DNA from 2 places in the Plantactinospora sp. WMMB334 genome. Region 1 is predicted to be linked to the other one. Evidence: predicted binding sites of a transcription regulator. Region 1 holds the regulator's gene; the other holds the start of a gene.

The links. The regulator HspR, encoded in region 1, represses chaperone genes until heat shock. The targets are predictions, from matches to a motif close to TTGAGTNNNNNNNACTCAA.
Region 2: lon (endopeptidase La) is a predicted target of HspR. The motif match lies at 2,466-2,484, and genes of this name have one in related genera.

What each region holds. Positions count from the first base shown of each region.
Region 1 covers NZ_JBMHME010000002.1:7,008,978-7,013,394, forward strand. The annotation lists gene ACN27G_RS30445 (DUF4360 domain-containing protein) at 170-787, opposite strand; gene ACN27G_RS30450 (heat shock protein transcriptional repressor HspR) at 1,364-1,756, opposite strand; gene dnaJ (molecular chaperone DnaJ) at 1,841-3,028, opposite strand; gene grpE (nucleotide exchange factor GrpE) at 3,175-4,155, opposite strand; gene dnaK (molecular chaperone DnaK) at 4,213-4,417, opposite strand, start outside.
Region 2 covers NZ_JBMHME010000002.1:6,880,800-6,885,216, reverse strand. The annotation lists gene ACN27G_RS29860 (hypothetical protein) at 1-101, shown strand, start outside; gene ACN27G_RS29855 (LuxR C-terminal-related transcriptional regulator) at 279-1,310, shown strand; gene ACN27G_RS29850 (hypothetical protein) at 1,307-2,395, shown strand; gene lon (endopeptidase La) at 2,506-4,417, shown strand, end outside.

The DNA.
Region 1 (4,417 bases):
TTGTGATGGGTGCAGCTGCGCATGGCGGGAATGACGTGGGCGGTGCCCCGGAAAGCGTAAGGGCCCCCCGGGTCGGCCGATGGACACTACAATTCCACCGACCGCCCCGGGGGGCCTATTTCGCGCTAAACCCGCAAGCCGTCGCCAGGCGACGAGGAGCGGCGTTGGATCAGCACTCCCTCCAACTGAGGTGGTAGACACTGCGCACACTGCCCCGGCTCTGGTCCATCGCCATGAAGCTCGTGCCACTCTCGGAGCCCCCGGCGTCCACCCGCAACTCGGTGTTGACGTTGAGGTTGCGCTCCTGGCCACAGGGCGCGTAGACCAGCCCTGCGGCCCGGTCCGTCGTCTGCCACCCGCCGGTGTACGGGCCGGTGAACTCGTGAGCCACCGAGGTGGTCGGCGAGGTCCCCATGAAGTAGTAGTGCGAGTGCTGCGAGCCGTCGGCCCCCCGCTGCAGGTAGGCGAAGCCCTGGTGGTCCACCTGGGTCACCGCGAAGGTGAAGCCCTGCGGGATCTGCACGCGGAGGCTGAGCTGGCAGTTCTTGCGGGATTCGGTCGGCTTCGCTCCGGCACCGGCCAGAACGAAGTAGTCGCTGTAGCTAATCGTGAAGGCCGTGTTGTCGGCTGCGGTGTTCACCTTGGCCGTCCCCGCGGGGCAGCCCGAGCCGTTGACGGTCTCCACGCTGATGGTGATCCTTTCGTTCGGGACCGCCACAGGCTGGGAGGGTGCCGTCGGGGCAAGCAGTGCCGCGAGTACGCCGCCGACAGCCATCACGTTGGACATGGTAATTCCTTCCGGTCGTCGCGATGCGGTCGCGCCCGCAGCCCACCATAGTCAAGACATTCGTGGTCGTCAATTAAGTAATCATGGTCCCATCCACATTTTCGAGAGGAACGATCATTATCTCGTTCACATTGCAGGCATTCGCGGGGCCACGCCTGGAGCGCGGCGCCCGGGAGCACTACTCGGCACCTCGTCGCCCGCGTCCGCACCGGCCCGCGGCGACAAGAAGCTTCATGACCTCAAGGGTGCGCGACGGAAAGATCCAGGATCCGACCTGGCTCCGGATCCGACGTCACCCGCTATAGACGGTGCAACCTTGGCGGTGATCCCGGGGTAATGGTTTCAGGACGTCTTCTTCCGTCGGATTCCAGGAATCGGACGTAACGTGCGTGAAACACCCGCAGTAATGGTTTTCGGAGCATCCGGTGAGTTGCCGGCGGTAACGCGTCGATTGGTCGATTAGTGACAGCCGGGTCCGGAGCAGAACCCGTCGACCGCCGGCTGGCCGCCGGCGGCCAGCCGGGACGGCGTGTCGGCGCACAGATCAGCCGGACGGCGCGTGCCGGCGCCAGGAGATCAGGCGGACGGGTCGCCGGTGCGGCGGGGGCGCCAGACGACCAGCGCCGTCGACGGGCGGGTGGTCGGCACGAGGTCCCGTCGTGGCAGGCCGCCCAGTGCCTCCAGCTCGGCCAGCCGGCGGTAGGCGGCCGTCAACTCGGCCTCCAACTGGGCCACCCGCTGCTGGAGGTCGTCGACCATCTGCTCCAGGACGATGATCCGCTTGATGCCGGCCAGGTTGACCCCGTCGTCCTGGCTGAGCCGCTGCACCTCGCGGAGCAGGGCGACGTCCCGGGCGCTGTACCGGCGCCCACCGCCCGGGGCACGACCAGGCTGCACCAGCCCCATCCGGTCGTACTGGCGCAGGGTCTGCGGGTGCATGCCGGCCATCTTCGCCGCGACCGAGATCATCAGAACCTTGGCGTCGGACGCCTGCTCGATCGAGACGACGACGTACTCCCCAGCCACCTTGATCACCTCCGCGATGCCAACAGCTCAGTTGAAACGACGCACCCGGGCGTCCAGATGTTCCCGTCCCGCCGCCGGGGTCTGCGCGGCGAACTCCTCCAGCGCCTTGCGCGCCTCGGCCGAGAGCTGCTCGGGGACCACGATCTCGACGGTCACCAGCAGGTCGCCGGCCTGGCCGTCGCGGCGGACCACACCCCTGCCCCGGGCCCGCAGCGTACGGCCGCTCGGCGTGCCCGGCGGCACCCGCAGGGTCACCGGGGCGTCCAGGGTGGGCACCCGCAGGTCCGTCCCGAGCACCGCCTCCGCGATGGTGATCGGCACGGTCAGCGTCAGGTCGTCCCCGCTGCGCCCGAAGAGGTCGTCCCCGCGGACCTTGACCAGCACGTAGAGGTCACCGGGCGGCCCGCCCCGGTCACCGGGCTCGCCCCGGCCGGCGAGCCGGATCCGCTGGCCGTCCGCGACGCCCGCCGGAAAACGGACGGTGAGCGTGCGGGACTTGGTCACCCCGCCGGTGCCCCGGCACTCCGGGCACTTCTCGTCCACGATCGTGCCGACGCCCTGGCACTCCCGGCACGGCTCGGAGAAGCTGAACGAGCCCTGGTTGCGGGTCACCACCCCGGCGCCCCGGCACTGCGGGCAGGTCCGGGGCAGCGTCCCCGGCTTGGCGCCGTCACCGTGACAGGTGTCGCAGACGCCGGGCGCGCGCAGTGTCAACGGCACCGTCACGCCGCGTACGGCATCGTCGAAGTCCAGCATGACCTCGGCCTCGACGTCCCGGCCGCGAGCCGGGCCACGGGTCCGGGTCGGCCCGCCGCCGGAGAAGATCGAGCTGAACAGGTCGGAGAAGCCCGCACCGCCGAACCGGCGGTCGCCGTCGTCCGCACCGCCCGGCTGCCCCATCCCGCCGAAGAGGTCGGAGACGTCGAACGGATAGCCGCCCGGCCCGCCGGACCGGGCGTTGCGGCGGAACGCGCCCGATCCGAAGAGCGAGCGCATCTCGTCGTACTCCTTGCGCTTGCGCGGGTCGGCGAGCACGTCGTACGCCTCGGAGACGGCCTTGAACCGCTCCTCGGCGGCGGTGTCGCCCGGATTGTGGTCCGGGTGCGATTCGCGGGCCAGCTTGCGGTACGCCTTCTTGATCTCGTCAGCGGAGGCGGACCTGGCCACCCCCAGCACGGCGTAGAAGTCCTTCTCCAGCCAGTCTTTGGAACTCATCGGTCCGCCACCTCCTCTCCCCGTGGCGCGGTCGAGGTGCCGCTCCCGGCCCGCCCGACGGACGGGACCCGGATGGCACCTCGACCGCGACCCACCGGTTCACACCCGCTCCGGCTCACCCTGGCCCCTCCGGCGCACCGGCGCGCTCACTCCGGCTCCGGGTCGGCCACCGCGACCAGTGCGGGCCGCAGCAGCGAGTCGTTGACCTGGTAGCCACGGCGCAGCACGTCGACGCAGGTCGGCTCGGTGACCTCGGCCGAGGTCTGGTGCGCGACCGCCTCGTGCTGGTTGGGGTCGAACGGGTCGCCCTTCTCACCGAACGGGGTCAGCCCGAACTTCGCCAGCGCCGTGGTCAGCTGCTCCGCCACCGTGCCGAACGGCCCGACCAGGTCACCGTGCTCGCGGGCCCGGTCCAGGTCGTCGAGTACGGGCAGCAGCGCGGCCAGCACCACCCGGGTGGCCCGGTCCGCGTCCCGGGCCCGCTCCCGGTCCATCCGCTTGCGGTAGTTGGCGAACTCGGCCGTCACCCGCTGGAGGTCCCTGGTCCGCTCGTCCAGATCGGCCCGGAGCGCACCCAGTTCGGCGCCGAGCGGGCCGGGGCCGTCGCCCTCGGCGGTGCCGCCCTCGGCGACGGGCTCGGCCGGGGCGTCCACCACCGGGCCGTCCGTCCCCGACGGCCGCTCCGCCGCCAGTACCTCGGCGAGCTCGGCGTCGTCGACGACCGGAGCGGCCGGGTCCGGTTCTGTGGTGGCGTCCCCGGCCGGGTCGGTCGTCGCGCCGCCGGCCACCTCCGGCCCGCCCTCGACCGACTCCGCGTCGTCCACCGCACCGGCGGCCCCGGTGGAGCCGGTGTCGTCGACCTCGCCGGCCGACAGGACCTGCTCGGCGTCTCCGGCCGGCGGCTCCGGGTCCGGGTTGGGATCCTTCGCCGCCAGCTCGACCCCCTCCGGGGTACCGGCACCGGCCTCCCGGTCGGAGTCCGGGGTGCCACCGGTCAAGTTGATCTTACGGTTGTTCCGGATGACGACGCCCTCCCCGACCGTGCCCTCGGCACGGCCGGCGGGCGTGGAGCCACCCGGCGCCGACCCGGTGGTCTCCGGATCAGCGGCTCGTGGCTTCTCCGTCATACAACTACCTCGATCCGTCGTGCGTACGGCCAGCCCGGGTACGGGAGGAGCTGGTGGTCACTTCTTGTCGTCCTCGTCGACGATCTCCGCGTCCACCACGTCGTCGGCCCCGCCCGGGGTGCCGGTCGGCCCGGCCTGCGGGCCACCCGCACCGGCGGCACCGCCGCCCGCGCCCGGCTGCCCCTGCTCGGCCTGCTGCTGCGCGTAGAGCAGCGAACCCGCCTCCTGGGAGACCTTGAGCAGCTTCTCGTGCGCCGTCTTG
Region 2 (4,417 bases), 130 kb from region 1:
ACCGAGCGGCGGAGGCCGGATTCGGGTGGAGGGCGCGCCGGAGCGTGCGCGCCCTCCACGACCAGTGCGCCCGCAGGCTGCCTGTCCCGTCGCTCCCGTGAGGTTGCCTGCTTTGTCGCTCGGTGCCGCTTTCACATCTCCGGTTCGTCGCGTGTCCTGCGGTGTCGGCCCGCGTTTACCTAGGTAACCGCACCTGTGCCGGTGCTGTCGATTGACAGGACTGCCGATATCCGAAGGAGTCGTCCGATCGCATGCGCCGAGGGTCGGGATGCTGACAGGTGGGCGAGCTGCCACCGTACGCTGCGGAGATCGCCGCCCAGGTCGAGCGGCTGGCCTCGGCGCCGGCCGGCGCCGAGGAACGGGTGGCGGAGATCTTCGCGGTGTTGCGCCGGCTGGTCCCGTACGAGGCGGGAGTGCTCCAGGTGCTTGACCCGGAGCGGCTCAGGTTCGAGACGCTCGGTGCCGTCGGCTACGGCGAGGCGACCATGGTGCACCTGCTCGGCCCCCGGCACTACGAGGAGGTGGAACTCCTCGGGCTCGACCGCGACGGGGATCCGATCCGGGGCCGGGACGCCCCGATCCCACCCTCGGAGATGTACTCCTGGACCGAGCATTTCGCACCGGCCGGCTTCCGGGAGGGGATCGGCGTCGCGCTCTTCAACCCGGACGGCCGCCAGGTCGGAATCATGGCCCTGCACACCGAGTCGCCCGAGCACCCGACCGACGCGGCCCGCGATTTTCTCGGCCTGCTGGCCCCGGTGATCGCCGAGGCGGTCGACCCGATGCGCTCGGTCGCCACCCTCTCGACCGTCGTCCGTGATGCGGTGGCGGGAGTGGTGCTGACCCGATCCGGTGGGGTGCTCCCGCTCCCCGGGCTGCCGGAGCACCCGATGCTCCGGACCGGGGAGCCGGTGCTCGGCGCGGCGGCGGAGCGTCTCGCCGACGGGGAGCCGTACGGGGCGTTCCTCTGCCGCGACGACTCGGCGGCGCCGGACGGACGGTACGTCCGGATCAGCGTGCTCGCCTGCCCGGTGCAGAGCCCGGCCCACCTGCGCGCCGTGGTGCTGGTCTCGCCCCCCGGCGACCTGCACGGACTGACCCGGCGAGAGCTGGAGATCCTCGGCCTGCTCATCGACGGCTGGTCCAACCAGCGGATAGCCAACCTGCTGGTGATCGCCCCGCGCACGGTGGCGGCGCACGTCGAACACATTCTGGCCAAGCTCGTCGCCCCGTCCCGCACCCTCGCCGCCGTCCGCGCGCTCCGGCTTGGCCTCTACGTGCCACGATCGCTGATCCGGGGCAGACGATGACCCGTACCTCCTCGCTCTCCACCATCTTCCGCGAGGCGAGAGCGATCTGTGCGAGCCGGATGGACGCGGACCGTCCGGCGCAGTGGCTCGTCCTGCTGCACCGGGCGCTTCCGTTCGAGGCGGCCTGGCTCTCCCTCTTCGACGACCGGCGCCAGCGTTTCGCCGAGGTGGTCAGCACCGGCTACGACGACCGGATCCGGAACTACTTCGGCACCGGGGAGGTCACGGAGCAGGCCGAACAGGCCGGCTTGACCGAGTCGGCCGTGCCGCTGCGCGGCCGCGACCTTCCGGTCCCCGCCGCCGAGTTCCCGATCTGGAGCGACTACTACTATCCGGCCGGTTTCCGGGAGGGGCTGGCGGTCGGTCTCTTCGCGCCGGACCGCCGCCACGTCGGCATGCTGGTGCTGAGCACCGAGGATCGGGACCATCCCACCGACGCAGAGCGGGACCTGATCGGCGCGCTGACCTCGCGGATCGCCGCCAGCATCGATCCGTTGCGGGCGCTGGGCGCGGTGGCCGGGGTGGTGCGCGACGCGGTGGCCGGGGTGGTGCTGGCCTCCGGTGGCGATCCGCTGCCGCTCTGCGGCCTACCCGGGCACCCGTTGCTGGCGGCCGGCTCGCCGCTGCTCGCCATGGTCGACCAGCAGGCGCCCGGGGACGGGGGCTCGGTCTCGTTCCTCTGGCCCGTCCGGCCGATCCGGCCCGGTCACCGCAGCGGGCGGGGCGCCGGTCGGGCGGCGTACCGGCCCGCCGGTGACTGGGGCGTCCGGGACGGCCTGTTCCGGGTGGTGGTGCTGGGCTGCACCGCCGGCGGAGTACCGCTGGTGGTGGCGATGCTCGCCCCGGTGCCGCGCGGCCGGTGCCCGCTCGACCGGCGGGAGCTGGTCGTGCTCGGGCTGCTTCTCTCGGGCTGGACCGACCAGCGGATCGCGGTCGGGCTCGACCTGCCGGTGCTGGCGGTCGCCGAGACCGTGGAGCGGCTCGTCGCTGTGCTGGCGGCCCCGGACCGGCACGTCGCGCTGCTCCGGGCCGCCCGCCGGGGGTGGTTCATCCCGCACCGCGCCGGAACGGCACCGCTGGGCTGATCGCGGGGCTCCGCCGCGATCGACGCCGTGTCCTGGGTCACATGCCGGAACATGGGGCACCGTTTGTTACTTGAGTCGTACAAGCTCAACTAATCGATGGCAGGTGTGTGATGGCAACTCTTCCGGTTCTTCCGCTGACCGACGCTGTCCTGCTGCCCGGCATGGTCATCCCGGTGACCCTGGACGCGACCACCCAGGCAGCGGTGGACGCCGCCCGGGCCACGGGTGACAAGAAGCTTCTGGCCGTGCCCCGGGTGGACGGCGAGTACGGCTCCATCGGCGTGATCGCCACGATCGAGAAGGTCGGCCGGCTCCCCAGCGGCGAACCCGCCGCCGTGGCGCGCGGCCTGGCCCGGGCCCGGATCGGCTCCGGCGTTCCCGGACCCGGCGCGGCGCTCTGGGTCGAGACCGTCGAGATCACCGAGCCGGCGCCCGCCGGCCGGGCCAAGGAACTCGCCCGGGAGTACCGGGCACTCGTGACGTCGCTGCTGCAACAGCGCGGCGCCTGGCAGGTCGTCGACGCGGTCGAGCGGATGACCGACCTCGCCGAGCTGGCCGACTCGGCCGGCTACGCGCCGTGGCTCACCCTGGAACAGAAGATCGAACTGCTCGCCGCGCCGGACGTGACCGCCCGGCTCGACCTGTTGGTCGGCTGGGTGAAGGCGTACCTGGCCGAGCAGGAGGTCACCGAGCGGATCAACACCGACGTACGGGAGGGGCTGGAGAAGTCCCAGCGCGAGTTCCTGCTCCGCCAGCAGCTCGCCGCGATCCGCAAGGAGCTGGGCGAGGACGAGCCGGACGGCTCGGCCGACTACCGCTCCCGGGTCGAGACCGCCGAGCTGCCCGAGAAGGTACGCGAGGCGGCGCTGCGCGAGGTCGGCAAGCTGGAGCGGGCCAGCGACGCGTCTCCGGAGGCGGGCTGGATCCGTACCTGGCTGGACACGGTGCTGGAGATGCCGTGGAGCACGCGTACCGAGGACAACACCGACCTGGGGCAGGCCCGCGAGGTGCTGGACGCCGATCACGCCGGGCTGGCCGACGTGAAGGACCGCATCCTGGAGTACCTGGCGGTGCGGAACCGGCGCGCGGCCCGCAACCTCCAGGTCGTCGGCGGCCGTGGCTCGGGCGCGGTGCTGGCGCTGGGCGGCCCGCCCGGAGTCGGCAAGACCAGCCTCGGCGAGTCGGTCGCCCGGGCACTCGGCCGGAAGTTCGTCCGGGTCTCCCTCGGCGGCATCCGGGACGAGGCCGAGATCCGTGGCCACCGCCGGACGTACGTCGGCGCGCTGCCCGGCCGGATCGTCCGGGCGCTGCGCGAGGCGGGCTCGATGAACCCGGTCGTGCTGCTCGACGAGGTCGACAAGATCTCGGCAGGCTATGCCGGTGACCCGGCCGCCGCCCTGCTGGAGGTGCTGGACCCGGCGCAGAACCACACGTTCCGGGACCACTACCTGGAGGTCGACCTCGACCTCTCCGACGTGCTCTTCCTGGCCACCGCCAACGTGGTGGAGGCGATCCCCGGCCCGCTGCTGGACCGGATGGAGCTGGTGACGCTGGACGGCTACACCGAGGAGGAGAAGGTCGCGATCGCCCGGGACCACCTGCTGCCCCGGCAGATCGAACGGGCCGGACTCACCGCCGAGGAGGTGGGCGTCTCCGACGAGGCGCTGGGCCGGATCGCGGCCGAGCACACCCGGGAGGCGGGCGTCCGCCAGCTCGAACGGGCACTCGCGAAGATCCTCCGCAAGGTCGCGGTCGCGCTCGCCGCGACCGACGATCCGGTACGCGTCGACACCGGCAACCTGGCCAGCTATCTGGGCCGGCCGAAGTTCACGCCGGAGTCGGCGGAGCGGACGGCGGTGCCCGGGGTGGCGACCGGGCTGGCGGTGACCGGTGCCGGCGGTGACGTGCTCTTCATCGAGGCGACGAGCATGGAGGGCGAGCCGGGGCTGACCCTGACCGGGCAGCTCGGCGACGTGATGAAGGAGTCGGCGCACATCGCCCTCTCCTACCTCCGGTCGAACG